Regions from separate parts of the Bacillus sp. PK5-006 genome, predicted to be linked through region 1. Evidence: riboswitches for the same ligand, from Rfam matches in the RefSeq annotation. Region 1 holds a riboswitch; each other region holds the start of a gene.
The links. Region 1 has a riboswitch for S-adenosylmethionine ahead of M1D84_RS03800 (methionine ABC transporter ATP-binding protein). Riboswitches for the same ligand answer to the same signal wherever they lie in the genome.
Positions count from the first base shown of each region.

Region 1 (7,485 bases):
GACCCATAATGGCAGCAGATAAAGTAGATTTACCTGTTCCGTTTGGTCCCATTACTGCGTGGAATTCTCCACCTTTTATCTCGAGGTTTACACCCTTTAAGATTTCTTTCCCTTCAATCTCAACGTGCAAGTCCTTAATTGTTAATGTCGAAGCAGTCATATATCGATACCTCCAAAATAATCATTATTCTCAATTTATTCTCATTCTAATTTTATAACAAATTAAAACTGAATACAACACATTCACGATAAGCGTGAGAGGATGCTCTCAAAATTCTAACAAAAAAAGCAGGTAGATAAAAGGATTTATGTCGAAAAGACTGTTTTCATAAAGAAAGGGCGGGAAACTGTTCTCCCCGCCCCTCAGCTATTATTAGCCTCGTATATTCATTTTTGCGAGCTGTCTTTTCTCATCTCGATAGGACTGCTCTCGTTTATATTCCACTTTCATCCTTAAGTCATGGTCTCTTTCGTACTCTGCATAGCTCATGCCATGAGCTTGATGCATGGCCTTTTCCATCTCGGCGGTATAATCCAATCCTAGTGTACTATGGTCCGAAGAAATAATAAACCATTCCCTTCCTTGAGTGTAGCTTTATTGTAGCAAACGTATGCGGCTTCACTCAAAAGGGATATGACACCTTATGCTGGCATATTTTCTCACACAAACGGATGAGAAGCGCTCAACTCCCTGAGATGGAAAAATACCGTGTTTTGCTTCCCTTAATGCGTCTGTCCTCCAAATTCATCAATACATTGCTGAACGACAGTGATTCCTTGGCTTAGTGCTGCTCCGCCGCCAAAAGCTGCCGCCACGCTGACAACCTCCAGCAAATTCTCTTCTGTCGCCCCTTGATCGAGCGCTCCTTTTGTATGATAAATCATGCAGTATTCATCCTGCGCATGAATACTGATACCGAGGGCAATCATTTGTTTTTCCTTTTGCGTTAATGAATCGCTTTGGAAGCACTGCTCCGTAAATTCATTGAATTTCTTTCCAAACACCGGCATTTTCTTCTGGAATTCACCCATTGCGGTTTTATAATCAGTCAGTGATTGCTGCATGGATCCGCTCATATGCTGTTCATTCATCTTGATTCCATCCCTTCAGGTCTTTTGTACGTTTTTATTATGAGCGAGATTTGAAAAAATACACAAAAAACCTCGCTTTGGTAGAAGCGAGGTTGAAATGTTGTTACTCAGATACAGGCAATACTGCACCGTCATATTTTTTGTCGATGAATTCTTTGATTTTATCAGAGTGAAGAACTTCCATTAATGCCTTGATCTTATCTGATTTTTCGTCACCTTTGCGAACCGCAACGATGTTTGCATATGGGTTGTTCTTTGTTTGCTCAAGTTCGATTGAATCTTTTTTCGGATTCAATTTATTTTGGATCGCATAGTTGACGTTGATAAATACAGCATCGCCTTCACTGTTTTCATAAGCTTTCGCAGTTAATTCAGGCGCGATTTTTTTGAATTTTAGATTCTTTGGGTTTTCTTTAATGTTCTTTACTGTTGCGTTAATTGTATCAACCTTTGGATCAAGCTTGATGACACCAGCATTTTGCAGCAGGGCAAGCATACGGCCTTGCTCAGCTACGTTGTTTGTCATGATGATTGTGCCGCCGTTTGGAATATCTTTTACGGATTTGTATTTCTTAGAGTAGATACCGAAAGGCTCAAGGTGAACCGCACCAGCACTCACTAGGTTATAATCTTTGTTTGATTTATTTTCTTCGTTTAAGTAAGGGATATGTTGGAAAAAGTTCGCATCCACTTCTTTTTCAGCTAACGCTTTGTTGTACATTTTATAATCGCTAAGCACTTTCACTTTTAAATCGTAGCCTTTTTCTTTTAGAAGTGGTTTTGCTTCTTCAAGAATTTCGGCATGCGGCGTTTTTGAAGCGGCAACCGTAATGGTTTTGCTTTCACTTGCGTTATTAGATGAACCGCACGCAGCTAAAATACCTGCAAATGCTAGAAATAGTGCACTTAAAATCAATTTCTTCATCAATAAATCCTCCCTTAACGTTTATCAATTTTATTTGTAATCAAATCACCGATTATTTGAATAATAAAGACGATGATCAGAATAAACACAGTAGCTACAAGTGTGACATCTGTATTACCAGATTGGTATCCTTCCACATAGGCGAGGTCACCAAGTCCGCCTGCTCCAATTGCACCTGCAATCGCAGTAGAGCCAATTAGAGCAATCGCTGTTACGGTAATACCTGAAATAAGGGCTGGCAATGATTCTGGCAGCAATACTTTGAAAATGATTGTTGACGTTTTTGCTCCCATTGATCGTGCTGCTTCAATGACCCCTTTGTCTACCTCACGCAGTGCAATTTCGACAAGACGTGCATAGAATGGAGCTGATCCTATGACAAGGGCAGGGAGTGCTGCATTTGGGCCAAGAATCGTATGCATTAAGAATTTCGTGAACCCTAGTAATAGAATAATTAAAATGATAAAAGGAATCGATCTGAAAATGTTGACGACAGCGCCGATGACAGCATTGATCGGTTTATTTTCCCAAAGACCGCCTTTTCCTGTAAGGAAGAGCAGGAGTCCTAGGATAATCCCGATTGCAAAGGCAAATGCCAATGAAATCAGTGTCATATACACCGTTTCACCTGTTGCACTCCAGATGACGTCTAAATCAACGTTCGGAAACCATTTCTCAAACATGTGTCATCACCTCGATTTCAACCTGTTTGCTTTGGATATAGGCGATGGCTTTTTCTACCTCAGTCTCTTCTCCATTAATGTGGATAAAGAGTGTTCCAAACGCGCCTTCCTGCGTTTGAGAAATCTTCCCTTGAAGGATATTCACATCGACATTAAAGGATCGAATGATTTCAGTGATCAGCGGCTGCTCGGCAGAATCTCCGATAAAGGACAACCGTACGACCTGACCTTCTTTTACTCGTTCTAAGACGTGCTCGATTGTTTCTTTCGCTTCCTCTGGTTCTGCAAGCTGTTTCACAAATCGTTTCGTCATTTCTTCCTTCGGTTGTCTGAAGACGCGTAATACTTCGCCTTCTTCGACAATGCGTCCATTTTCCATGACTGCGACGCGATGACAAATTTTGCGAATGACGTGCATTTCGTGTGTAATGAGCACAATCGTGAGCCCTAACCGTTTATTGATATCCGCCAAAAGCTCAAGGATCGAATCAGTCGTTTGCGGATCTAGCGCAGATGTCGCTTCGTCACATAGAAGAACCTTTGGATCATTCGCTAATGCTCTCGCAATGCCGACACGCTGTTTTTGCCCGCCGCTTAGCTGAGACGGGTATGCATTTTCTTTTCCTTCTAAACCGACCAATTTAATCAGTTCATTCGCACGCTCTCTTCGTTTCGATGTCGGTACACCTGCGATCTCAAGCGGGAACATAATGTTTTGTCTCACCGTTCTTGACCAAAGCAAGTTAAAGTGCTGGAAGATCATGCTGATTTCTTGTCTTGCTTTCCGAAGTTTCGCATTCGATACTTCATTGATCCGGTTGCCGGCCACTTCAACAATTCCTTCTGTTGGCAGCTCCAGACCGTTTAATAGGCGAATAAGCGAGCTTTTCCCTGCACCGCTATACCCGATAATTCCGAATATTTCACCTTTATCAATATCCAAGTTGACGTCTTTCACGGCATCAACATTTCCGCTTTTTGAATGATACGTTTTTGATACATTTTGTAAATGGATCACAGTCTGATCACCTGCTTTCTTGCTGAATCTATAGGTTTCCATCACATACGTTATTTATTCTTCTTTCTGTCATGACTCTAGCCTGGCGCCAGGTCAGTAAAAAAGACCTAACTGCAACGCAAGCAGAAAGGCCTTTTATGTCAATTACGCCTTTCTCTCATCTTTCAAAGCGCTGCGGCTTTGAGTGAATTGGCACCAATTTCAGCTATGCTGACGGTTGCCGGGTTTCATAGGGCACGTCCCTCCACCTCTCTTAATAAGAGAAAATATGTTGTTTTATGTGATGTTCATGTTTTTACTAACGTAGAATATCATGCTACCCGAGATATGTCAACGCTGTAAATCGCTAATTTCCAAGTAAACAACTACGTTATCATTTTTCGAAAAAAACCGTTCGTCAGCCAAAGCACTGCCTCTAGTCTAAGGAGCGCACGGAATGACCCTTTCACTTTGACTTGTCCTCTGCTGATTAACTGCTGTAAGGACATATCTCCATCTAATAATTGAAGAATTTCTTTCCTCTCACCATAAAAGATGAGATCCGATAACTCAATTGCAGGTAGTTTCTTCACTTCACCACGTTCATCCACAATCAATGTACAAGAGTCAGTTTCCGCCTCAAATGTAATCTTCAAGGATGATGATGAGAGCAGCGGCTTTAATAATAAACGCTGCCCTGTGTTACCATGGGCTTTCACATTTTCCACATGTATAACCTCCCTGTCATTTGGTTATACATAACATTTCTCTACAAACATCTTCTTGTCCTTTATAAATAACTCGACAAATTTTCAAATGAATTTCTTGAAATATGACAAAAAACCGCTTTATTTAGCGGTTTCGATCATTTCATGAAGATATGGAACTGAATGAAAGGCATAGCCTTTTTGCACCAATTCACCTTTTTTAAACAGGAGAAAGCAAGGAACACTCTCGATTTCAAATGCTTTCGCAAAGCCTGGTGAATAGTTTAAATTGTTTTCGTAAAATGGTACATCCGGCTGCATGGCGTCTACGACTGCCAGCATTTTCTTAGCCAGCTGGCATGTTCCGCAAAACGGTGTATATAAGTATAAAAGAAATAAATCGTCCTCTATCTCCTTGAATTCGTGTTCTTCAATTTCTTTCATATACGTCCACCCTCATAAATATTTCGAATGAACATCAATGTTTGCAGCTAATAGGATAGATGCAATGTGGGCTGACGGTGAAGCGGCCACTTCGCGGTACGTTCTGTCGACAAAAAGATGAAGTGCTTCAGGGAATTCTTTTCGAAATTGCTTCCGCAGTTTGTCGCCTGCATCGTCACTGTCAGCTAATATGTAAACGTCTTTCCCCACTAAATCGTCCACAAGCTGATCCAGCTTCGATGTACTGATCGTGCCATTGGTGCAAATGATGGTAACAGGTTCACTTATGACTTCTTTTAGCTTTTGTTTGTCTGTTTTACCTTCTACAATGATGACCTTTTCTATCTCGACATTCATCACGATCACCCGGCCCTTTTGACGTTGATTCACTTCTTCCTTAGATTACAATCTTTCATTCAGGTTGTAAAGATTGAGCGCCTCGTCATCAAAAAGACTGCAGCTTCTGTTCACTGCAGTCTCATCTGTGATTAGCACCAGCCATTTTCATCGTCACAGTCAACATATTTTTCTGTCCCATCGGTTAATGTGTCCGTTAAACGATAAAAACGATTTTGATCATAGGAATATCCCGATTTCAGCTCATATTGGTTTTCACTAATCATCGTGCCAATCTCTTCATTTTGATGATAAAGCACCATGCCGCTTTCTTTGAATCGTCCAGTGACATGCTCTGTTATATCCACGTGTTCTTTTTGAAAAGACAAATTGGACACCCCCCATAAAGGTAGAGTGTCCAATTTCTCATGAATTAGTCTTCTTTTGTCATTTCTTCATATTGCTCAGCCGTCATTAAGTTCTCAATTTCAGAAGCATCAGCTGGTTCTACAACGATCATCCATGCTTTTTCGTATGGAGAGTCGTTGACGAATTCCGGGCTGTCATCCAGCTCATCGTTCACTTCAACGATTGTGCCATTGATCGGTGCATAAAGTTCAGAAACGGTTTTCACTGATTCTACACTTCCGAAAGGCTCGTCCGCTGTGATTTTGTCTCCTACTTCAGGAAGCTCAACGAACACGATATCGCCCAGCTCAGATTGAGCAAAATGCGTAATACCGATACGCACCTTATCTCCTTCTACTTTGACCCATTCATGTTCTTCTGAATAACGTAAATCTTTTGGTGTGCTCATTCAATACCCCTCCAGTCTTTTCTTACAATCTATATTGAAGATACCACAATCTGAATGAAAGTTACATCATTTCCAGACGCTTTTAAATGTATCTTCATTAAATCCTACCGTGACTCGTTTTCCGTCTGTTGTAATCGGGCGCTTAATCAGCATTCCGTTAGACGCGAGTAATTCTAGCTGCTCGTCCTCTGACATTGCAGGAAGTTGATCTTTTAGCTGCAGCTCCCGGTATTTTTGTCCGCTTGTATTAAAGAATTTCTTCAGCTCTAAACCGCTTTTTTCGTAAAGGGCTTTTAATGTTTCTTTATCAGGCGTCTCTTCGACGATATGTATGCTGTTGATGTCTTTATTGTGTGCTTCCAGCCACTTTTTTGCTTTTCGGCATGTACCGCAAGATGGGTATTCATAAAAATCTAAAGCCACCATTTTCACCTCCTGCAAATAGTGACAACATTTTATCACAAAATATTTTAAAAACCTAAATGTATGCTTACAAAAAGGTGCGGAGTAGTATCCGCACCTTTTAAGCCATCCTTATACGATATATTTCTCTGCTTCAAAGATTCGTTTTGCCACTTCGCGCTTTTTGGCGATGACATTGATCGGCGTAAATCTTGTCAGCTTGCGAAGGGCTGACAGGCTCATGCGGAGTGAATCTCCTTCCTCCATCGCAATCAAGGATTCTTTTGCATGGGCTTCAATCTTTAAGAAAGCTTCCTGCGTGAAAATTTGTGTGTAAGCAAGCTTTTGTTCATTCTTTTCTGCCCCTGTTGCAGCGATTGCCTTTTCTGTACGCAGAATCGCTGATTCAGCAGCAAAAATTTCATTGACGATATCGGCTATGTTCACAAGAATTTCTTGCTCTTTGTCTAAGGCTTTCCCGTATTTCATGGCTGCCATACCAGCCACCATTAAGGCGATCTTTTTCGCATGGGCGAGCAAATATTTTTCTTGATCGAGCGGCTGATCGCCTGGCTCTTCCGGCATCATCATCATTAGCTCTTCCTGTAAGGTTTGCGCTTTTTGAAGCAGCGGAAGCTCTCCTTTCATCGCTTTCTTCAAGAATGTACCTGGTACAAGCAAACGGTTGATTTCGTTTGTCCCTTCAAAAATCCGGTTAATTCGTGAGTCGCGATAGGCTCTTTCGACCTCGTATTCTTGCATGAATCCATATCCGCCGTGAATCTGCACGCCTTCATCCACAATATAATCTAACGTTTCAGAGCCAAGCACTTTACAGAGAGAACATTCAATCGCATATTCCGCAATGGATTGGGCAATTTGTTTGCCGTCTTTTTGCTCTTCATCACTTAAGAGCCCCATTCGCTGTTCAAATAATCCAACCGTACGGTAAACAGCACTTTCCATCGCATAGAGCTTTGCTGACATATTGGCTGCTTTTTCACCAATTAAGCTGAATCGAGAAATTGGTGTTTTGAACTGCTTACGCTGGTTCGCATATTCTGCCGACAATTGAATGACGC
Region 1 is NZ_CP096414.1:761,048-768,532, reverse strand. It holds gene sufC (Fe-S cluster assembly ATPase SufC) at 1-160, opposite strand, end outside; gene M1D84_RS03820 (hypothetical protein) at 374-508, opposite strand; gene M1D84_RS03815 (carboxymuconolactone decarboxylase family protein) at 724-1,092, opposite strand; gene metQ (methionine ABC transporter substrate-binding lipoprotein MetQ) at 1,196-2,017, opposite strand; gene M1D84_RS03805 (methionine ABC transporter permease) at 2,032-2,700, opposite strand; gene M1D84_RS03800 (methionine ABC transporter ATP-binding protein) at 2,693-3,718, opposite strand; SAM riboswitch class I at 3,873-3,981, opposite strand; gene M1D84_RS03795 (SCP2 sterol-binding domain-containing protein) at 4,084-4,425, opposite strand; gene M1D84_RS03790 (thioredoxin family protein) at 4,546-4,848, opposite strand; gene M1D84_RS03785 (toprim domain-containing protein) at 4,861-5,205, opposite strand; gene M1D84_RS03780 (YusG family protein) at 5,337-5,573, opposite strand; gene gcvH (glycine cleavage system protein GcvH) at 5,618-6,001, opposite strand; gene M1D84_RS03770 (arsenate reductase family protein) at 6,068-6,424, opposite strand; gene M1D84_RS03765 (acyl-CoA dehydrogenase family protein) at 6,536-7,485, opposite strand, start outside.

Region 2 (7,485 bases), 1.4 Mb from region 1:
CTTGATTGACAAGACGATCATATAAGATGACATCTGCCTGCTGTATCGCCTTATGGGCCTTTAATGTGATTAAATCTGGGTCACCGGGTCCAGCACCCACAATGTATACTTTCCCCATCTTGCTTTTCTCCCCCTGCCATCAGGCGATTATTTCGTTGTTCCTTTTACATAATCAACAAGACGCTGTTTAGATTCCTCACGGGATAATTCCCCTGTATCTAATACGAGCTCAGGCGCAGCAGGCTCTTCATACGGTGAATCGATTCCAGTGAAAAACGGAATTTCACCGTTTCTGGCCTTTTTATATAACCCTTTTGGATCACGCTCTTCACACACGTTCAAATCACATTTGACAAACACTTCGTGAAATTCTCCATCTTCGACTAACTGTCTAACAATGTGGCGGTCTTCTTGAAATGGAGAAATAAAAGCAGTGATGACAATCGTTCCTTGCTCCACAAATAATTTCGCCACTTCTCCGATTCGGCGGATGTTTTCTTTTCTATCATCATCTGAAAACCCTAGATCTTTATTGAGTCCGTGCCGCACGTTATCGCCGTCAAGAACTGTGACTTGGTAGCCTTGTTCAAACAGCTCTCTTGCAGCTGCATTCGCGATCGTTGATTTACCTGACCCGCTTAGACCTGTAAGCCAGATAATGCCGCTCGTATGATTGTTTTTTTGTTGATATTCTTTTTTTGTAATAGATGAATCATGCCACACGATATGTTCGTTGCTCATGTCATACCCTCCCGTTAAGATACCGTCGTTTTTAATCCTTCGATTAATGTTTCAATGACTTCTTTTCGGCTGAACGTGCTTGGTGGTAATTCACCGTTTCTCAGCATTGTTCGAACCTTTGTACCTGAAAGAATGACATGCTCGCTTTTGTCGTGAGGACACGTTTTTGGAGTGGCCATCGCTTCACATGTATTACAGTAGAAGCTGTGTTCAAATTTTAATGGAGTAATGCCGATTTCTTCGCTTGTAAATTGATCAAATAGTTCCTGCGCCTCGTATGTGCCGTAATAGTCACCAACACCTGCATGATCTCTTCCGACAATAAAATGGGTGCAGCCATAATTTTTCCGTACGAGCGCATGAAAAATGGCTTCCTTTGGTCCAGCATAACGCATTGCAGCAGGAAAAACACCTAAAAAGACGCGGTCTTTTGGATAATAACCGTCCAATAACACTTGATAGCTTTTCATTCTTACATCTGCTGGGATGTCGTCAGATTTTGTTTCACCGACAAGAGGATTTAAAAATAAACCATCGACTGTTTCCAGTGCTGTTTTTTGAATATATTCATGGGCACGATGAACCGGGTTTCTCGTTTGGAAACCAACAATGGTTTTCCAGCCGTTTTCTTTAAAATGACGTCTTGTTTCTTCTGGCTCATACGTAAATTGAGGGAATGGTTTTTCACTGCGTTTCGTCAGTGTAATTTTTCCGCCAATGTAAGTATCGCCGCGTTCAAATAATTTTTTCACGCCTGGATGATTGCGGTCATCTGTTTTATAGACATTCACCGCTTCTTTTTCCTTATCTGGTGTGTATTGATCCTCTACTTCAATGACCCCATATACAGTCCCATTATAAGATAAGCGCACGATATCGCCTTGATGGATTTCCGCCGCCTTTTCTTTTGTTACTGGCAGTGTAATAGGAAGAGACCAAACGACACCACTTGCTAGCCGCATACTGCTTACAACTGCTTCATAATCAGCTTTTGTTAAAAACCCTTCAATAGGACTATATCCGCCAATTGCAATGAGTTCAAGGTCTGCAAAGGAAATCGCATCTAGTTCAATTTCCTTCGCAGCCGTGCTGAGATCATATTCTTCATTTACTCGATTAATTAATACGCCACCATGTGGTGTTAAACTCATTTGTTCATCTTCCTCTCAATGTTCATATTTATTAGATGTTAATAGTCGGATTTATGGTTAAATCCCGCCGCCCTGTTCATGAATAGAGCTGCTTTCTTTTTTGACTGCTTTCATCAGACTCAGCGCACCAAGTGAGGCAAGCAGTACACTCATCATGATAAAGATAGAGTAATAGTCTCCTTTTAAGAAAAGGCTCACAAGCAAATACGATAGGCTGAGTGATAAGAAAGGTGAGACCACCCATACTTTCAGCATTTTTTTCACAACATGTTTGTGAAAAATGTTAGGCCCGCCTTTTGCCATTCCAAGCCCGATAATAGACGAGGAGGTGATTTGCGTAAGTGGAACGGGCAGCCCAAAAATAGAGCTGACGATGACAAGCCCGGCACCGGTACTCGAAAGTAAAATCCCTTCGCCTGTTTGATAGCGGGTAATTTTCTTTCCGTTTGTTTCCAGCACTCTTCTGCCTAGCAAGAGGGCCCCTGCTGCGACGAAGATTCCGCCATAAAGTGTTCCCTGCCCAACTGACAAAACGCCTGAAGCGACGAGCGGGCCGACGGCATTTGCCACATTGTTCATACCGGCTGAAAATGCCTCTAAAAATCCGCTGAGAATTAATACGACAGATAAAATAGCTGTGCCTTTTTTAGACAGCTTCCGTTTAGGGAACATTCTGATGATTTTGACGACAGCAAAGGTAAAAAGAAAGGCGAAAAGCGGGATGATGACCCAAAATGCCACAATCATTAAAATGGATTTCACAAACAAAACTTTATATGCGACTGCTACACCAACTACAGCCCCTACTGTGACCTCACTTGTTGATAAAGGAATCGCCATCAGATTTGCTATGAAAAGTGATAGTGCAGCAGAACCAATGATAATACAAACGATTTCAAGTGTAATGACTGATTCTGGCATAATACCAGAGCTGATCGTTTTGACGACCTCACCGCCGCCAATCACTGAACCTGCTAAAATCCCAACTGCACAAAAACTGAGCGCATAAATGGGCTTTTGAATGGCACCTGATCCATACGCAATGCCCATAGAAGCAGCTGCTCCGCTTGCGCCTATGTTTAAAGCAAAGAATAGACTAAATAAAATTGCGGCGATTTCCATACATTATACTCCCTTACTCATGTAATCCGCACTCTGTCTTTGCTGTGCCTGACCATCTGCCAGAACGAAGATCATCTGCAGTAAATGCTGGCTGTGTACACGGTGCACAGCCGATACTTGGATATCCTTGGTCATGCAGCGGATTATAAGTAAGTTCCTCTCTAGATGCATATCTCCATATGTCCTTCCACGTCCAATGGATGAGCGGACATACTTTCACTGATTTGAATTTTTCATCCTTATTTAAGAAATTCGTCCCTGCTCGTTTTGGTGACTGCTCTCTTCTTAAACCAGAAAGCCATGCTGGATAACCAGATAGGGCTTCTTGCAAAGGAATGACCTTACGCATATGACAGCAGCTTTGAGGATCTGTTTTCCATAATTGATCACCGTGCTGCTCATTTTGCTGTTCAACCGTCAGCTCAGGCGTTTTCAGTACAATATCTAAACCCGGATATCTTTCCTTTACCGCATCAATTGTGTCGTAAGTTTCTTTAAAATGCAGACCTGTATCTAAAAAGACAATTCTCGCATCTTTTTTTACTTTTGCAATCAGATCAATCAGAACGATGCCCTCAATCCCAAAGCTGCACGCATATACAAGCTGGTCACCATAATGACCGTACGCCCATTTCAGTACAGACAGGGCTCCTTTATACAAATCATCCTCTTGAAATGTAATGGACGGCTCTTGCCAATTTTCATAAGTTAACATGATTTCTCCCCTTCCGGAGTACCGCTCATATTGCTATTTTCCGCACTACTTTAATCTAATTTTTTCGTTTTTTTCCACTTGAATCACTTGACCGTCCTGAACAATTAACGTAATTGAACCGAATTTCATATCCCCAATCAGTTCTTGCATATGCTTTACTAAGTCCTCATCCTGATTTTGTTTCACTTCCATCTCCTCTTCCTCCTCACCGTTAAAATAAAAAAACTTTCTTTCAGTCCGAAAGAAAGATGAGGAAGCTCACAATTTCCTTATCTTTCAAAATAGAATCATTTTGCAGGAAGTAGCACCTTGCAAATCGCAGGTTGCCGGGTTTCATCGGGCCAGTCCCTCCACCTCTCTGGATAAGAGTTTCAATTTGTCTTAAATATTAACACAATTCAAACAAAAGTCAACCCGACTTTATTGATAGGATTAGTTTTTATTAAAATTTGAGTCTATTTTACTATTTTTACCCAAATAAAAAAGCCGTGCGGGCAGGCACAGCTTTAAAATTGTTAACGATGGACTTTGACTTTTCAGACCGTTTCTTCCATCCAAGATTCAGAGGAAGGGTCTTGTCTCCAGCGTTTTAGTTTGTTCATCGCAGACGGCTCAATCGCTTTCAGTTCAAGTGCCACGTCTGTCAATGTGTCATAGTCTGTCAGGGTGACATATGGAATATTTTTTTCTTGAAAAGCGGCCGCTGCTTTTGGCAGTCCGTATGTGAAGATTGCGGCAACTCCTAGTACCTCGCAGCCCTCAGCTTGAAGAGCAGCAACCACTTCCAGCACACTGCCTCCTGTGGAGATAAGGTCTTCGACGACGACAACCTTTTGGCCTTTCGATACGGCCCCTTCAATTTGATTTCCTTTGCCGTGTGCTTTCGGCTTACTTCTGACATAACACATCGGGATGTTCAAGCGGTCTGCTGCTAATGCCGCATGCGGAATGCCTGCTGTTGCAGTACCCGCGACAACCTCTGCTCCCTTGAAATGAGTGAGAATCAAATCTTTTAGACCTTCCGCAATGTCGTGTCTGACTTCTGGATATGATAATGTGAGGCGGTTATCACAATAGATCGGTGATTTTATACCGCTCGCCCATGTAAACGGTTCGTCTGGTTTTAATGAGACCGCTTTGATTTGTAATAGATGTTTCGCGATTTTTGATTTCATCTGGCAGTCACTCCCACTCTTTCAAAATTTGATGATAGGCTTCTATTGGTTTATCAGCTTTTGTGATTGATCTCCCGACAACGATTTGTGAAACACCTTGCTCTTTTGCATAGGCAGGTGTCGCCACACGCTTTTGGTCATCGGTTTGATCATTCGGTAAGCGAATCCCTGGCGTTACAGTGAGAAAAGAGGGTGAGATATGTTCATGAAGTGCTTTAGATTCATGAACAGAGCAAACAACACCGTCCAGTCCACTTTCATATGCTAATTGTCCGTACCGGATCACAGTCTCTTGCAGCGGACGGTCAATGAGTAATTCGTTTCTCATCATGTCTTCTGACGTACTAGTCAGCTGGGTCACTGCAATAATGCCCGGACGGCTTTGTCCAGCAGGAGTCCCGCTTTCAAGTCCCTCTAATGCAGCCTGCATCATTCGTTTCCCGCCAGCAGCATGCACATTGACCAAATCAACGCCAAGTGCGGCAAGCCGGTTCATCGCTTTTTGCACCGTTGTTGGAATGTCATGTAATTTTAGATCGAGAAAAATGCGGCAATTTTTTTCTTTCAGCGCATCAAGGATGGCAGGTCCTTCTTGGTAAAACAGCTCCATGCCGACCTTCACAAATAATGGTGTCCCTTCAAAGGGATCTAAAAAGGCAAGCGCGTCCTGCCCTGATGGAAAATCAAGCGCGATGATGGGCAAGTGCTTCATGTTTCCAGCTCCTTCCGATACATTCCTCTACAGATGAATAACCATATGCTGCTAACACATTTGGCAGCTCTTCAATGATTTCCGGGCAAATAAATGGATTCACAAAATTCGCTGTACCGACAGCGACTGCACTTGCACCTGCTAGTAAAAATTCAAGTACATCTTCAGCACTTTGCACTCCGCCCATCCCGATAATCGGAATAGAAACCGCTTGACTCACCTCATGCACCATACGTACAGCGACAGGTTTGACAGCTGGTCCTGATAATCCGCCTGTTTTATTGGCAAGGATGGGTTTCCCCGTTTTTAAATCTAAACGCATCCCTATTAATGTGTTAATCATGGTGAGTCCATCCGCTCCAGCAGCTTCAATCGCTTGAGCAATTTCTACAATATTGGCTACGTTAGGTGACAGCTTGACATAGACAGGTACGGAAGAGACTTTCTTGACTGCTTTTGTCAATGATGCTGCCATATTTGGATCTGTACCAAAGGCGATTCCGCCGGTTTTCACATTTGGGCAAGAAATATTCAGTTCAAGGGCATGAACATTTTTTGCTTGGCTGATTTGCTTGGCTACTTCAACATAATCATCCACCTGTGAGCCAGCAACGTTTGCGATAATTGGCGTATCAAACTGCTCAAGCCAAGGCAGCTCATTTTCAAGCACGCCTTTTAGACCTGGATTTTGAAGGCCGATTGCATTGAGCATACCAGCTCCTGTCTCAGCAACCCTTGGAGTCGGATTGCCAAATCTCGGTTCAAGGGTTGTGGCTTTGATCATGATACCGCCCAGCAATGACAGGTCATATAAGGATGCAAATTCTCTCCCGAATCCAAAGCAGCCTGATGCAGGGATAATTGGATTCTTTAAAGATAATCCCGGTAACTCAACGTTTAGCATGACAATGCCACCTCCTCTGCTTTAAAAACAGGTCCATCAAGACACACTTTGACGTAAGGTTTGTCGAGCTGATCGGTATGACAGACACATGCAAAGCAGGCACCAATCCCGCAGCCCATTCGTTCTTCCATCGAAATGTAGACAGGCTTATCAGGATACGTGTCTTTCAGCGCTTTTAGCATAGGTGTTGGACCGCAGGAAAGCAGCACATCAAAGCTCAGGTTTTGCTCTTTTATCACATCTGTTACAAAGCCTTTAGCACCGTATGTGCCATCAACCGTTGCAATAAACGTATCGCCGAGTGCTTGAAATTTTTCCTCGTAAAATACATCCTTTTTCGACTGAAAGCCGAGGACATGCTTTACGATGACACCTTTTTTCGTTAAACGCTTAGACAGCTCATATAGAGGCGGTACGCCAATTCCGCCGCCGACTAGTAATGCCGTCTCTCCGGGCTTGACGACTGAAGGATCATACCCGTTTCCAAGCGGCCCTAATACATCGACTGATTCTCCCTCCCGCTTTTGGGAGAGGAGCTTTGTGCCCTCTCCCTCTGCGCGGTAAATGATGGTTGCTTCTTTTTGCTCGGCATGAATGTTGGCAATACTGATCGGTCTTCTCAGCAGCGGTGTCATCGATTCACTGACCTTTAGATGAAGAAATTGTCCAGCCGTTTGAAAGGAGTCCACAAGGTCACCTTGTAATGTCATTTCGTAAATATGATCAGCGATCTCTCGGTTCGAGACGACCGTCAAGTATGCTTTTTTCATATCGTTACTGTCACCTCAGCATTCGTTTTCACTTCTGGCATTTCATCCGCTCTAAATGTCATGCTCTCAAGCACTCTTAAAATGGCTTCTGCTGTATCTAGTGACGTTAAGCAAGCCACTCCGTTTTCAACAGATTCACGTCTAATTCTAAAGCCGTCTCTTGCCGGCTGTTTTCCTTTTGTTAATGTGTTGATC
Region 2 is NZ_CP096414.1:2,177,583-2,185,067, forward strand. It holds gene cobA (uroporphyrinogen-III C-methyltransferase) at 1-118, opposite strand, end outside; gene cysC (adenylyl-sulfate kinase) at 148-741, opposite strand; gene sat (sulfate adenylyltransferase) at 756-1,892, opposite strand; gene M1D84_RS11275 (inorganic phosphate transporter) at 1,950-3,014, opposite strand; gene M1D84_RS11280 (phosphoadenylyl-sulfate reductase) at 3,028-3,729, opposite strand; gene M1D84_RS11285 (DUF2292 domain-containing protein) at 3,775-3,879, opposite strand; SAM riboswitch class I at 3,996-4,098, opposite strand; gene pyrE (orotate phosphoribosyltransferase) at 4,266-4,904, opposite strand; gene pyrF (orotidine-5'-phosphate decarboxylase) at 4,912-5,616, opposite strand; gene M1D84_RS11300 (dihydroorotate dehydrogenase) at 5,588-6,520, opposite strand; gene M1D84_RS11305 (dihydroorotate dehydrogenase electron transfer subunit) at 6,514-7,290, opposite strand; gene carB (carbamoyl-phosphate synthase (glutamine-hydrolyzing) large subunit) at 7,287-7,485, opposite strand, start outside.
Region 2: another riboswitch for S-adenosylmethionine. It lies ahead of M1D84_RS11285 (DUF2292 domain-containing protein); the one in region 1 lies ahead of M1D84_RS03800 (methionine ABC transporter ATP-binding protein).

Region 3 (7,485 bases), 1.8 Mb from region 1:
GAAAAATGGCTGCGGCTGTGGAAACAAAAAGAAACCTCAATAATAGAAGAGAAAAACAAAAGCCGGATTTATCCGGTTTTTTTGTTGCCCTTTTTTTGAGTGATGCATATGTAAGAGAGAAGGGGTGACCAGAATGGATGCATTCGAACAATTAATCGGTTCTTTGTTCACTAAACCGCATGATGGGAAAGAACAAGCGCACGAGAAGGCTGAAATGGATCTAACGGATAAAGCGAATGATCTTGAGGAGCACTTAAAAGCATTTGGCGTGAAGATGGAGGCTTTTGCGAAAGAAACAGAAGCATTCATGATGCGTCATACAGAGGCAGATTACGTCTTTAAACAGCAGAAATAAAAATTCCGCACTTTTTTATGTGATCGTCCAAACCATTTCTTGCATTTTTCATACTTTGTAAGGGAGAAGAGGAGGTGCTTAAATATGAGTTACGGTTACGGTGGCGGTTGTTGCGGCGGCTACGGTGGTGGCTACGGCGGCGGATATGGATCAACATTTGTTCTTGTCGTAGTGCTTTTCATCCTTTTAATCATCGTTGGTGCTTCTTTCTTTAACTACTAAAAAGTAAGAAGGTGAGGGAAGCAAGGGGGAAGCCTTTTGCTTTCCTTTCTCTTTGGTCAAACAAGGCTTTAGGATAGGCACATATCCCGCCTATTTTCATATAGTAAGGTGATTACTCCACAAAGAGGAGGCAAATGAATGGATAATAAATTCTTTAAAAGCGTAGAAAACAAAACCGGTGTGAATATGAATGATGTGTTTAAACTTGCAGGTTCTTTGCAAAATGCCAACTTTAAAGATGAGAATACCGTTCGAGGTGTCATTAAAAAAGTAGCACAGCTTGCGAACAAACGTGTACCTAAAGAAATGGAAGACAAAATCGTTCAATCGATTACAAGTGGAAAAGAAAAGCTTGATTTCAATACAATCGCTAAAATGATGAACAACAAAAAATAAGCAACAGGCTCTCCGTTTAAAGGGGGGCCTGTTGTTTTTGCGTAAATAATTCACGGTTTTTCTTTAGAAGAGGATACAAAAAACGAGAACGATGAGCCGTTTTTCCTCGTCTAAATGAAGGAACAGACAGATAAAGAGATTGTTCAGCTCTTGTCATGGCCACGTATAATAAACGGCGCTCTTCTTCGAGCGCTTCTTCATGACCGTTTCTGAGTTCATCCAGTGAGAAATCATGAGGCAGTGCTCCGTCGACCACACAAGTGATGTATACTGTCTGGAATTCAAGTCCCTTTGCGCGGTGGATCGTCATGAGCTGAACACCGGGTTCATCTGTTTTTTCCTTTTCGGCAGACTTCATATGTTCGGCATGTGCGAGAAAGGCTTCAATCGTTTCAAAGCGTTTGGCGGCTGTTTTCACATCACGTACATCATCCGCCCCTTTTTCAAGTACATTCGTATCGTTCACCCGTTTTTTTAAGTAATCACCGAGTCCCATCTTTTGTTCAATAAATGTCACCGCGTCTGATGGCTTTAATGTTCGTAATGTTCGGAACAAAGGAACGATTGATTGCAGCTTTTTCTGTTGAAACGGCTGTATATCTGTCAGTTTTCCGAGCGCTTCTACCATTGAGCAATCTTCTGTGATGGTCAGTGCCTTTAGTGTATTCAGGGTTTGCTGCTTTAAAAAGAAAACCGGCAGCAGCTGTTTTATGGCGGCCACATCGTCTGCATCCTGACTTAAGGAAAGAAAGGCGAGAAGAACCCGAACCATTCGTCTGCTGTAGAAGGCTTTGACGCCAGCATCCGTCTCATATGGAATCGCCGATTGATGCAGCCGTTCATAAATCGCACGGCCGCCTGTATTTGTTCGAAACAGCACGCAGAAGTCATTCGGCTTTGCACCATTTTTAATTTTCTCCTGAATATCTGCGACAATCATGGTCGCTTCCTCTTCTTCATCATATGGATAGAAGAGCGTCGGAGGAATTTTCTCCGCGCGCACGGCTTTTAACGTCTTCTCATAACGATGCTGATTTTTCTTAATAATCGCATCAGCACTTGCGACAATTGTATGATGAGAGCGGTAATTCGCATGTAAATGGACGATCTGAGCCGAAGGATAGTCCTGTTTGAATTCAAGAATGAAAGCTGGATTGCTCCCTCTAAAGGCGTAAATGGCTTGATCATCATCCCCTACACAAAATAACTGCTCTGATTCTCCGGCTAAAAGCTGAATTAATTGATATTGCACTGGATTAATATCCTGAAATTCATCCACTAAAATATACTGGAATCGTTCTTGATACCGTTTTAGCAGTTCTGGCTGTTCTGTGAGCATATGTAAGCAGGCAATCGCCATATCATCAAAGTCAAATTGCTGATGATCTCGTTTTTGCTGTTCATATGATTGATAGATCGTCCACATGTGTTTTTCCTTTTCATCTTTCAAATCAGGAAGTTCACCTGGTAAAAAGGCATTTTTCCAATAGCCGATCGATTGCAGTACTTGATCGGTAGGGTAGTCTTTCTCATCAAGTCCCTCATTCATAATGGCTTTTCGAATGTATTGCTCCTTTTGCCAGTCAAACTTGATCAGATGCTGGCCGTTCCATTTGTTTGCGTCATCGTGAAGCAGCATTTTATAAAAAAGACTGTGGAAGGTACCTGTCACCACTTGGCTGGCTTGTGAAGGATGAAGCTGGTATTGCTTGCGCAGCCTTTCTTTCATCTCACTGCTCGCTTTGGTCGTGAAGGTCACGAGTAAAATATGGTGAGCAGGAATATGATGATGGGACATGAGATAAGCTGCTCTAGCCGTCAAGACTCTTGTTTTCCCGCTGCCGGCACCAGCCAGTACAAGCATCGGACCATCTTGATGTGTGACAGCTTGAAGCTGCGGTGTGCTAAAGGTGATATGCGGGAAGAGGTCGATCGTATGAACTTCTTCATTCTCTTCTAAATGTAAGGCGTCGCTAAATTGAATCGACCTTGGTACCTGCCAGTCATATGATTCGCTCGTTTGCGAGATGATCTGTTTGCCGGTTGGGAAACGGAAGCCGCCAAGTTCTTTATAGGAAGCCTTTTCCTCTTGTTCAGCCGTTTGATGATGATCTGCTTGTTCTTCAGCTTTTTCACAAATCTCTTGCTGAGATATGTGCTTATGAATAAAGGCAGGTTCATCATGTATATTTAATCTAAAAAAGACCGGTTGTCCGCAATATGGGCAGAATAATTGTCCTTTTTTTCCCTCGTCATGGAGGAATTGATAGTGTTCTCTCGAATACGTATGTAATGAGATCGTTCGATCATGTCGTCGTGCGCATTTCAAAGCTAGTCCTCCAGTAGTCAATCAATCTTAAAATGAAACACATCTAATCATATCAAATGAGGCGTGTTTCAAACAGTCATAATTAGGGAATAGTAGAATAGAAGAGAAGCAAAGGAGGCGTTCTTGATGGGATATATAGCCCCGATTCAGCCGGATCTGTATTTTCAATATATCAATCGTCCAGCTCCTCAGGATAAAGAAGACTATGCGAAAGTAACAAAGGTTTCTCGCACCTTTCATGACAAGATATACAGAGAGCTGGAGAAAAAAGAGGACTTAGTGACAGAAGCGGAAACGAATATACAGCAAAAAAAGCGGGAACGCTTTGTACGAGATATGTTTATGGAGGAAGGCAAGGGCATTCATATCAATACGTATATATAAATGATTGCGCTTTCCTCCTGTGACGAACGATAATGAAAAAGAAAAAGCCAGGGCATCTTGAATGCTCTGGCTTTTTCTTTTGGTCAAACAGACAGTGTTTTTGTCATTTTGACATGTGTGATTCCCGCTTCTTCGAACGGTTCAGAAACCGCTTTGTAGCCTTTCTTTTCGTAGAAAGGAAGCGCTTGGACTTGGGCATGCATAACGGCTTCTTTTGCTCCATTAGCAATCGCTTCGGTTTCTAGCGCCTCTAATAGTTTGTGGCCAAGGCCGAAGGAGCGCGCCTCTTTTAACACACAAATGCGTTCAAGCTTTGCCTTTGATCCCTCAATGATCCGCAGTCTAGCGGCCGCCTGAGGCTTTTTATCATCATTGTAAATGACAAAATGGGTGGCTTTGTCTTCTAGTTCATCTATTTCGATCTCTATTGGAACTTCTTGTTCTTTGACGAATACTTCTTTTCGAACGTAGTATGCATCTTCTCGTTGTGTTTGTTCTGTTGCGATGACTGTTTTCAAATGTCTTTAACCCTCTTCTCCTAAAATAAATGTTTCATAGACGGTCCAAGATCCGTTCTCTAATTGATATAAAAGGTGGAAGCGATCCACTGTTTCTTCATGGTCAATCTTTCTCAGCTTTAATGTGCCAAGTACGTCTGAATGCTCATCATCGGATAGTTTTTGAGCGACTGTCACATGCGGAACAAAGGCATATTCAGGTGTACCAGCAAGTGGATCGGCGTACAATCTTTCATTGAGCGCCATGATGTCCTCGTTCGGTTCTACTTTCATATAAATGACGTTGTTTACAGGAGCGAATGAACTGAATTTTTTAATACGTAACGTAATAGGAGAAGCATTTTTTGCATAATCTCTTAACGTTGAGACGACCTCAGCCGCTTCTAGATCCGTTAATTCAAAAGGTGTTCTTAATGTTAAATGAGGCGGTATGAGTGCATAGTTCGGATCATAACGCTTCCGGTAAGAGTTCGCAATATCTTGCAATTTTTTTGATGGAAATATAACAACTCCGTATTTCATCATGTTCCCTCCTGAATAAGAAAGTATTTATTATTGTTTATTATAACAAAATTCAGTTGATTAACGAATATGGGAGCATTCTTTTTAACGAAGGCGCAATGAGCGGCTGCCAAAACGTCCATTTATGATCCCCTTCGAATGTCTCAAATAAGTAATCCGCACCAGATTGTTCAAGAAGGGCCTTTAAATCTTCGTTCGGCTGAACAAAATCAAGCACCTGGCCATCTGTTGTTTTCACAGCGGTTTCCTCAAGCCCAATTTGATGGATAATGGCATAATGAGAAAGGGCTGTCGACTGTTTGACGGCTTCTAGAACCGACTCGTCAACGTAAGGGGACTGCAAAATCAGCCCGCCAAATAAAGAAGGATAATCAATGGCTGTCATGAGAGAAATCGTCGCACCAAGTGAATCACCAATAAACGTACGTCCTGATCCAATTTGATAGGTTGGAAAGTGTTGATCAATATAAGGAACCAGTTCATTTGCTAAAAAGCGTTTATACGCTTCAAACTTTGTACCGTCTGGATGATACGTGTTCCGTCTTTCCGTGACATTTTCATAAGGAACACCAATGATAATCGAGCGTTCCATTTCTTTGTTTTGCATCAATTCTTCTGCCTGTCTGCCTATTTTGCCTAGGCGGAAATAATCATGACCATCCTGGGCAATGATGACATGATATGTATAAAGGGGGGAGTAATTGACTGGCAAATAGATCAAAATGGTCATGTCCGCCCCAAGTTCTTTTGACTGTAAGGTTTCTTCTTGAATGATTCCTGTTTTCTTCACCATAATCCATTCCTCCAGCTAACCAAATTCATCATAAAGTGAAACGTTTCCATTCATTGTAACATGAAAAACAGCGTTGTTCCTATATGCTAACATGCAATCAAACCGTATAACATCGATTCTGTTATAAAATACAGAAAATTTTAATTAATCATGACATTTCCCCTTGAAAAATGAGATTTAATGGGTTACAGTATTAAGAATTAGAACAGACAGACAACACATTCTTATCGTGAGAGGTGGAGGGACTGGCCCTTTGAAACCTCAGCAACCGGTATGCATCACTTCATGTGATGTACCAAGGTGCTAAATCCAGCAAGCAGCTTTTTTGCTTGGAAGATAAGAGGAAGCGATTAAACCCCTTCTTCTTATGAAGAAGGGGTTTTCTGTTTTGAAATCAGATTTTTACTTAGGATGGTGTCAAATGACAGAACATGTGGAAACGAAATTAGCGCAGATTGGAAACCGTAGCGAAGAGGTGACTGGCACTGTCAGTCCTCCCGTTTACCTTTCAACGGCATACAGACATAGAGGTATAGGGGAATCTACAGGATTTGATTACATTCGAACGAAAAACCCAACAAGACAGCTCGTAGAGGATGCAATTGCTTCACTCGAAGAAGGGACGGCCGGTTTTGCCTTCAGTTCGGGAATGGCGGCAATCCAAACGATCATGGCTCTATTTGAAAGCGGAGATGAACTCATCGTCTCATCAGACCTATATGGCGGTACATACCGTTTGTTTGAAAACGAATGGAAAAAGTACGGCTTACGTTTTCTTTATGATGATTTTTCAGATGAAGACTGTTTACGCTCTAAAATCACGCCAAACACAAAAGCGGTCTTTATTGAAACACCGACAAATCCATTAATGCAGGAAGCAGATATTCAAAAAATAGCGAAGATTGCAAAAGAATATGGCGCTTTGGTGATTGTCGATAACACCTTTTACACACCAGTCTTGCAAAAGCCGATTACGCTTGGAGCGGACATTGTCATTCATAGCGCAACCAAATATTTAGGCGGACATAATGACGTTCTTGCCGGGCTTGTGGTCACAAAAGGAGAGCAGCTGTCTGAAGACATGTTCCAGCATCAAAATGCAATTGGAGCGGTTCTATCACCATTTGACTCATGGCTTTTAATGAGAGGAATGAAAACACTGGCTCTTAGAATGCGCCAGCACGAGGCAAATGCGAAGGAGCTGGCTGAGTTTTTAAAGAAACAGCCAGAAATTCAAGATGTGCTTTATCCAGGAAAGGGAGGCATGCTGTCATTCCGAGTAGCCAAAGAGGACTGGGTCAATCCATTTTTGAAACAGCTGAAAACGATTTGTTTTGCTGAAAGCCTTGGCGGAGTTGAAAGCTTCATTACGTATCCTGCAACACAAACGCACATGGATATTCCAGAAGAGATTCGCATTGCAAACGGTGTATGTAACAAGCTGCTCCGTTTCTCTGTTGGCATCGAGCATGTAGATGACTTGAAAGCAGACTTGAAACAGGCACTATCACAAGTAAAAGAGGAGGTACACGCCAAATGACCACACACGATTGGACACTCGAAACACAACTCGTTCATAATGCGTTTAAAACAGACCGTTCAACAGGTGCAGTCAGTGTACCGATTCAGCATGCATCCACATTTCATCAAAGCAGCTTCGATGAATTTGGCCAATATGACTACTCCAGATCGGGAACTCCGACACGTCAAGCATTAGAGGATACGATTGCAGCGCTGGAAGGAGGAACGAGAGGGCTTGCCTTTGCATCAGGCATGGCAGCCATTTCAACCGCTTTTCTTCTATTATCAAAGGGAGATCACGTCCTTGTCACAAGAGATGTATACGGCGGGACTTTCCGAATGATCACCCAAGTTCTTTCAAGATTTGGAATTGAGCATACCTTCGTGGACATGACGGATTTGAATGAAGTCAAAAGAGGCATTCAATCGAATACAAAGGTCATTT
Region 3 is NZ_CP096414.1:2,520,707-2,528,191, reverse strand. It holds gene M1D84_RS13150 (hypothetical protein) at 1-43, shown strand, start outside; gene M1D84_RS13145 (hypothetical protein) at 134-355, shown strand; gene M1D84_RS13140 (YjcZ family sporulation protein) at 440-577, shown strand; gene M1D84_RS13135 (stage VI sporulation protein F) at 716-973, shown strand; gene M1D84_RS13130 (UvrD-helicase domain-containing protein) at 990-3,302, opposite strand; gene M1D84_RS13125 (hypothetical protein) at 3,429-3,686, shown strand; gene M1D84_RS13120 (GNAT family N-acetyltransferase) at 3,770-4,204, opposite strand; gene M1D84_RS13115 (YjcG family protein) at 4,211-4,726, opposite strand; gene M1D84_RS13110 (alpha/beta hydrolase) at 4,779-5,519, opposite strand; SAM riboswitch class I at 5,741-5,862, shown strand; gene M1D84_RS13105 (methionine biosynthesis PLP-dependent protein) at 5,941-7,059, shown strand; gene metC (cystathionine beta-lyase) at 7,056-7,485, shown strand, end outside.
Region 3: another riboswitch for S-adenosylmethionine. It lies ahead of M1D84_RS13105 (methionine biosynthesis PLP-dependent protein); the one in region 1 lies ahead of M1D84_RS03800 (methionine ABC transporter ATP-binding protein).

Region 4 (7,485 bases), 1.6 Mb from region 1:
TAATACAAAAAGTGCTGCCAGCTTTCCTTTGCTTGTACGGATGAATTCAAAATGCTGCTTTTTTAAATAGAATCCAGCTAAAAACATAGGCAAAAAGACAAACGTACGTGATAAGCTGAGTGTATCGCTGATGCTGTCCACATAACCGACAAGTAATGCAATCGATAAACTGACAATCATCGCCCAGTGGAACGGCAGTTTTGAAAAAGGAATGAGCAGCAAGTTCCAAAAGAATAAACTAATTAAAAACCATAAGGACCATTGCGGATCAATTGGATTTAAATTGGCCATGCTTTGATCCTGTAATAGATAATAGTAAATCGAATAGATCACCTGAAAGATTAAATATGGGATGATCAGCTTAACGGCGACTTTTTTCATAAAGCCCGGTTTTCTAAACCCTTTTGCAAAAAAGCCAGAAACTAAAATAAAGGCGGGCATGTGAAAGGTATAAATAAACTTGTATAAATAGAGCATCCAGTCATTATCATGAATGAATGATCGTAACAAATGACCAAAAACAACTAGAAAAATCAGAAGGAATTTCGCATTATCAAAATAACTATCTCGTGAAGATGCCATAACATCACCTTTCCTGCTCGTTTTCGAACATAAATGTTCTAAGTGCACTGTTCCCTTATTTGCCTCATTCTAAAATACATTTTGGCTTAATTCGCTATTTGATGTGAAATTGTAGAACGGTTGTAAAAGAAGCGTAAGAAAAGTGAATCGTTATACAATCCTGTCATCCAAATGAAATAAATGAGACAGTCTTCGTGTAAAAAGTTATCTTTTTTTATGAGTCGAATGAAGGAACAATGAAAATATTGTAGAAATATTGTAGAGGAATGAGGCTGGAAAAGGAGTGTAAGAGAATGACTGAAACGCTCGATGGCAATAGGTTAACCCCTGCGGGAGATATCAGAAAATTAGAAAAAGAGAACGAATATTTGCGAACTGAGTTGATGCAGCAAAAAATGCTGTTAAATAAGACGCTCGATGCCATTTTTATATTTGATCAGCACCTCAACATCATCCAAGCCAACGAAGCAACATGCAGGCTTGTCCAGACACCGAAAGAAGACCTCCTCAATAAATCCGTTCTAGATTTCCTATACGGCATCCCGAAAGATAAAGTTGAATGCTCACTCGATCTATTTTTTCGAAAAGGTACGTTAAAAAGAGAAATCTCCATTCAGCTGGAAAATGGCGAAACAAAATACATTGAATTTGTCGCAGAGCACGACACCATGAATCAGCAGTATATAGTGGTTATGCGAGATATTTCCTCAAAGAAAATATTAGAACGAGAACGCTCCATGAATGAGCAGCTGTTCAAAGATTTGTTTGACCGAGCGATTGACGGGATGGTCATTTTTGATCAGGATGGCTGTATGATTGATGCGAATCATTCTTTTTGTCAGAGCTTTGAGCTGCAAAAGACTGATTTAACCGATCGCTATTTACATGAATTTGTCGAAGAAGAAAACCTTCCCGCCTTGCAGCATCTTTTAACGTCACTTAAAGAAACAGGGAAAGCAAAAGGGGAGCTTCCTGTTACCCTTCAATCTGGCCAGCAAAAATTATTTGAACTCACCATTACATCAAATGTGATGAGTGGTTTTTATATGTCCATCATGCGGGATATTACAGAAAAAAGACTGATGGAAGAGAAGCTGTTAAAAAGTGAAGAACGCTTTAGAGAAATTTTCGAAAATGCAATGGATGCCATCATCATATGGGCGGACGATGGAGAGATTGTGAAAGCCAATGAATCAGCCTGCCGAATTTTTGAATTACCTATGCACTCGCTGATTGGTAAAAAACTTACCGACTTTCTCGTCAAATCTGATAAGAGATATAGACCAACAAGAAGACGCTATATCCGGAATCATGAAATAAGGGAAGAGCTATTGTTCAAAATGGCAAATGGACAGTATAAAGAGCTTGAGTTTACATCAAAGCATGCGGTATTAGAAGGACAGCACTTAACCATTTTACGTAATGTAAGTGATCGAAAAAGAATGGAGCAGGAGCTGCGCGAAAGTGAGCTCAAATTCCGCAAAGTATTTAATGGATCAATGGACGGCATTGTTCTTTTTGATAATCAATACCGAATCATTGAAGTCAATCCATCTGCCAGCGAGCTGCTTCAATTGAAGGACGATCATTTAACAGAAATGAATCTTTTCCACATTCTTGCCCCTTATCAAATAGAAAATTTGGCTCAGCCCGCCGAGGCGATGTCATTAGATGAAATGGATAATGAGGTTCCGTTTGTACTGAACCATCCAGATCAGCGTATACTGGAATTCTCTTTTAAACGCAACATTATCCATAATATGAATTTGGCGATCTTTAGAGATGTGACAGAGCGGAAGGAATTAGAAGAGCGGGTGAGAAAATCAGATACCCTTCATGTGGTCGGAGAGCTTGCCGCTGGAATTGCTCATGAAATTAGAAACCCGATGACAGCCTTAAAAGGCTTCATTCAGCTGTTAAAAGGAAATATAGAAGGGGAGTATTCGCTCTATTTCAATGTCATCACATCAGAGCTGAAAAGAATTGAATCCATCATCACCGAATTTTTGATTTTAGCGAAACCGCAAGCCATTGTATATGAAGAAAAAAATGTGGTGCAGATTGTGAAAGACACGATGGATCTTCTGCACGCACAGGCGAATCTTGGCAATGTTCAAATGCATCTCAATGTGCTGGATGAGATTCCGCTCATTTATTGTGAACAAAACCAATTAAAGCAGGTCTTTATTAACATTTTAAAAAATGCAATTGAAGTCATGCCGCGCAAAGGAAATGTCTATGTGAGCATTCAGCGGAAGGGTGAGGAGCATATTGTCATTTCACTGCGTGATGAAGGCTGCGGAATGGCAGAGGATAAGCTAAAGCGTCTAGGTGAGCCTTTTTATACAACGAAAGAAAGAGGAACTGGACTTGGCTTAATGGTTAGTTATAAAATTATTGAAGAGCATCAAGGAACCATTGAGGTAGAAAGTGAGGAAGGCGTAGGAACCGTCTTCCATCTCACGCTGCCACTTAGGCAGCAGAAACAAGAAGGAGAGCAGTAACGTGTATTATACCGTCTATCACGCACCTATCGGGGAATTATACATACTAGAAAAGGATGGTGCCATCATCGAGGTGATGTTTGATGATGAACCGTTTTTAGCAAAAAAGCAGGCAACGAATCTAAAGCAAGCAGATACGCCTGTCTTACAAGAAGCGAAAAAGCAGCTAGATGAATATTTCAAGGGTGAGCGTCAAGTATTCGATCTCCCGCTTAAGCAAGCAGGTTCCCCGTTCCAAGAGCAGGTGTGGGGAGCATTGTCGGCCATACCATATGGTGAATCAAAAAGCTATGCAGACATTGCAGAAGCGATTGGCAATCCAAAGGCTGTAAGAGCCATCGGACAAGCTAACAGACGAAATGCATTACCTATTTTTATTCCATGTCACAGGGTGATTGGAAAAGACCGGTCTCTGACGGGCTATGCAGGATCGAAGACAGACATGAAAGCGGTCCTCCTTGAATTAGAAGGCATCCCATTTGTTCAAAAATAAATCGATTGACCTGTTCCAAATGTTTGTCAAGCGACATATCCTTTTATTAAGCTAAAAAAGTTGGTTGAGGGAAAAAGGAGGGCGCTGGCATGTTTTGGGGCAAAAAAGGTAAAATGTATGCCGTTACGTCACTATGTGTCAAAATGAACGTTTTGACAGAAGAACAAAAAAAAGAAATCTTAACAAAAACGAATCAAGAAACAAAAAAGCGCGGTGCTCTTAAATGACAAGAACACGGCGCTTTTTTGCGATCATTGGGAGATGCTTTCGGCGAAAAGAGCATCAATCTCTTCTGCATAGTTCGATGTGATAATTCCCTTTTCTGTAATGATGCCTGAAATAAGATGATGAGGAGTGACATCAAAGGCGGGATTGAATACCTGAACATCAGGCGGTGCAATGGGGACGCCGTTTAATTCCTTTACTTCCAGCGGGTCGCGCTCTTCAATTGGAATATCTGACCCGTCGCGGGTGGATACATCAAAGGTTGAAAGCGGTGCTGCTACAAAAAACGGAATGTTAAAATGCTTGGCTAGAACGGCAAGACCTAACGTTCCAATCTTATTTGCTGTATCTCCATTACGGGCGATACGGTCAGCTCCAACAATGACAGCAGAAATTTGCTTTTCCTTCATCGTATGGGCTGCCATGTTATCTGTAATGAGCGTCACATCCACGCCGCCTTGCATAAGCTCCCATGTTGTCAGACGAGCACCTTGAAGAACAGGGCGTGTTTCGCATGCATAAATGTGAAGATCAAGATTTTTCTTTTTGGCTAAATAAAAGGGAGCAAGGGCTGTTCCGTACCGGCTCGTTGCGATGGAGCCTGCATTACAAATGGTCATGATACGGTCACCTGATTTAAAGAGCTGAAGAGCATTTTGACCGATTTGTCTGCATGTTTCTTCATCTTCAATTTGAATTTGAATGGCTTCATGGACAAGGTCTGTTTTGGCTGCATTCACTGATGCTGCACGCTGAATGCGCTGCAGCAGCCGGTCTAATGCCCAAGCGAGGTTCACAGCGGTTGGACGAGCACTGTTTAAATATTCTTTGATTCGAATGACTTCTTGTTTAAACACATCCATTTCTTCTGTCTCAATGGCTTGCGCACTAAGCGCCAGCCCAAAAGCTGCTGTAATGCCAATCGCAGGCGCTCCGCGTACTTTTAATGACACAATCGCATCATACACATCTTCTTTCGTATATAAATGCTCAAATACGGTTTCGGCCGGTAATTTTTGCTGATTTAAAATGTGAATACGGTTTTCTTCCCATTCGACAGAACGGGGGACTTCAAATTCTTTTGACAAAACCCGTCACTCCTTTACAGATGGCTGGAATAATGCGACGAGATCAGACGCTGTTTCCACTGTATGATATTGTTTGATAAATGTTTTTCCAAGTGTCAGTGCTGCTTTTTTCTGCTGAATCCGTCTAGTTGGTGATGGAATCGCATCAAGATCAGCGGCATGAGCAAGACCGATTGTTCGGCGGACAAGCTCACAGCCGGCAAAGCCTGTCGCTTCTTTTAAAATCCGGTCAAAGGTTGTTTCTAAAAAGCTGTCCGATACACTAAACGCTTCAATGCTGTCCTCTTTCCAAGCTTTTGTGAACACTTCTTTGAAGGTTGCCCATACATTGACGACATGGTCAAAAAGGTGCTGCTGCTCGTGTTCATTCTCGCGAGATAAAGCATTCAGGAACAGATTGGCGATAAAGTGGCCGATATCGAATCCAAAGGGGCCGTAAAACGCGAATTCTGGATCAATGATTTTCGTTTCAGTCTCATTTGCAAAAATACTGCCTGTATGAAGATCTCCATGAACCAATGTTTCAGCTGATGTCAGGAAGATACGCTTCAATTCCGCTGCTTTGGCTTGCAGCTCAAGATCTGCCCAAAGCGCTTCTGCTGATTCTCTTAATTCTTCTTCGAAGTCATTTGTTTCACTATCAAAGAAAGGGTCTGTGAAGACGAGTTTTTCTGTAATATCACACAGGTCAGGGTTCGTAAATTGCTTCACAAATTGTTTTTTGATTTTAGGATTTGTAGCAAAGTCAGATGTGTAAAAAAGTGTTTTTCCTAAAAATTCTCCAACATGATCAGATAAATGCGGATATTGTTTTCTGGCAATTAGCCCTTTTCTGACGATTTCTAAGTGAGATAGATCCTCCATGGCTGTCACTGCAAGAGCTGTATCTGAATAATAGACTGCTGGTACGAGGTGCGGCGCATATTCTGACTGCTTGATCAGGGCGGCACTTTCAATTCTTGCCCGGTCTAATGTAAGCGGCCAGCTCTCCCCAACCACCTTTGCATAAGGCAGCGCCTGCTTGATGATCAATCCTTTTTCTTGTTTGTGATCATAAATATGAAAGACGTAATTTAAATTCCCGTCACCAATTTCAGTACATGTCAAATGACTGCTTTCTTGGATCAAACCAAGTCTAATTGCGAGTGCAACTGCCGAGCTTTCTGTTAGTTCTTCATATGATGCCGTAAGTGTAACCAATTGCTTCCCCTCCAAATCATATAAAAAAGCCTCTTTCTCCTGAGAGAAAGAGGCTTGATGGTGTGTATGCTCAAAGCCTCTCTTATCTCTCAGCACATACGTCTGATGGAATTAGCACCGTGCCCTATAAGACAATTGTCTTGGCGCGTTACTTGCTGCGCCCCACTTCACAGTGGTATTAACGGTCGGTTGCTGTTGGGGTCAAAAGGCCAAATCCCTCGCCCAACTCTCGATAAGAGAAATCAATATGTAATTGTTTCGTGTCTGTTTGCATTTCTTAATTCAAGATATTATCAGAGCGTTGCTTTACATGTCAATCTTTTTTCAAAATTGCTTTACAATTCATAAAACAATCCATTACAGTGATTGTATTGTCACGTAACTTGAATAGAAGGTGAAGAAATGGAATTCCAGCAATCAGATGTGTTGAAACAATTACCGAAACAATTTTTTGCGTCCCTTGTCCAAAAGGTGCAGAAAAAAGTGCAGGAAGGGGCAGATATCATTAATTTGGGGCAGGGAAATCCTGATCAGCCAACTCCTCCGCACATTGTAAAAGCCATGCAGAAAGCGGTAGCAAAACCTGAAAATCATCAATACTCCTCATTCCGTGGAACAGCGAAATTAAAAAAGGCTGCTGCCGCTTTTTATGAAAGAGAATATGGCGTCACACTTGATCCAAAGACGGAAATTGCGATTTTATTTGGCGGGAAAGCAGGGCTTGTTGAGCTGCCGCAATGCCTGCTGAATCCGGGTGATACGCTTCTTGTCCCTGATCCTGGCTATCCTGATTATTGGTCAGGCGCTGTGCTTGCTGGAGCGCATATGGTAACCATGCCACTTCTTGAAAAAAATGATTTTTTACCTGACTACGATTTGCTGCCTGAAGATGATAAGAAAAAGGCAAAATTAATGTATTTAAATTACCCCAACAATCCGACGGGGGCTACGGCAAGCCGTTCATTTTTTGAAGAAACCGTTACGTTTGCGAAAGATCACAAGCTATGTGTTGTCCATGATTTTGCATATGGCGGCATTGGATTTGATGGAGAAAAGCCGCTCAGCTTTCTGCAAATAGAGGGAGCGAAAGAGACGGGAATAGAAATTTACACATTGTCTAAAACGTACAATATGGCAGGGTGGAGAGTAGGATTTGCAGCTGGAAATTCATCTGTTATTGAAGCCATTGAGCTTTATCAGGATCATCTGTTTGTCTCCCTGTTTAAAGCCACTCAAGATGCAGCAGCGGAAGCCCTATTAAGCGATCAAACGTGCGTACAGGTGCAAAATGATCGATATGAGAAAAGGCGGAATGTGTGGATTGCTGCCTGCAAAGAAATTGGCTGGGAAGTCAGTGCACCAAAGGGATCATTTTTTGCTTGGTTAAAGGTGC
Region 4 is NZ_CP096414.1:2,388,529-2,396,013, reverse strand. It holds gene M1D84_RS12385 (acyltransferase family protein) at 1-582, opposite strand, end outside; gene M1D84_RS12380 (PAS domain-containing sensor histidine kinase) at 876-3,086, shown strand; gene M1D84_RS12375 (methylated-DNA--[protein]-cysteine S-methyltransferase) at 3,088-3,579, shown strand; gene M1D84_RS12370 (hypothetical protein) at 3,669-3,806, shown strand; gene mtnA (S-methyl-5-thioribose-1-phosphate isomerase) at 3,831-4,892, opposite strand; gene mtnK (S-methyl-5-thioribose kinase) at 4,899-6,092, opposite strand; SAM riboswitch class I at 6,173-6,330, opposite strand; gene M1D84_RS12355 (pyridoxal phosphate-dependent aminotransferase) at 6,495-7,485, shown strand, end outside.
Region 4: another riboswitch for S-adenosylmethionine. It lies ahead of mtnK (S-methyl-5-thioribose kinase); the one in region 1 lies ahead of M1D84_RS03800 (methionine ABC transporter ATP-binding protein).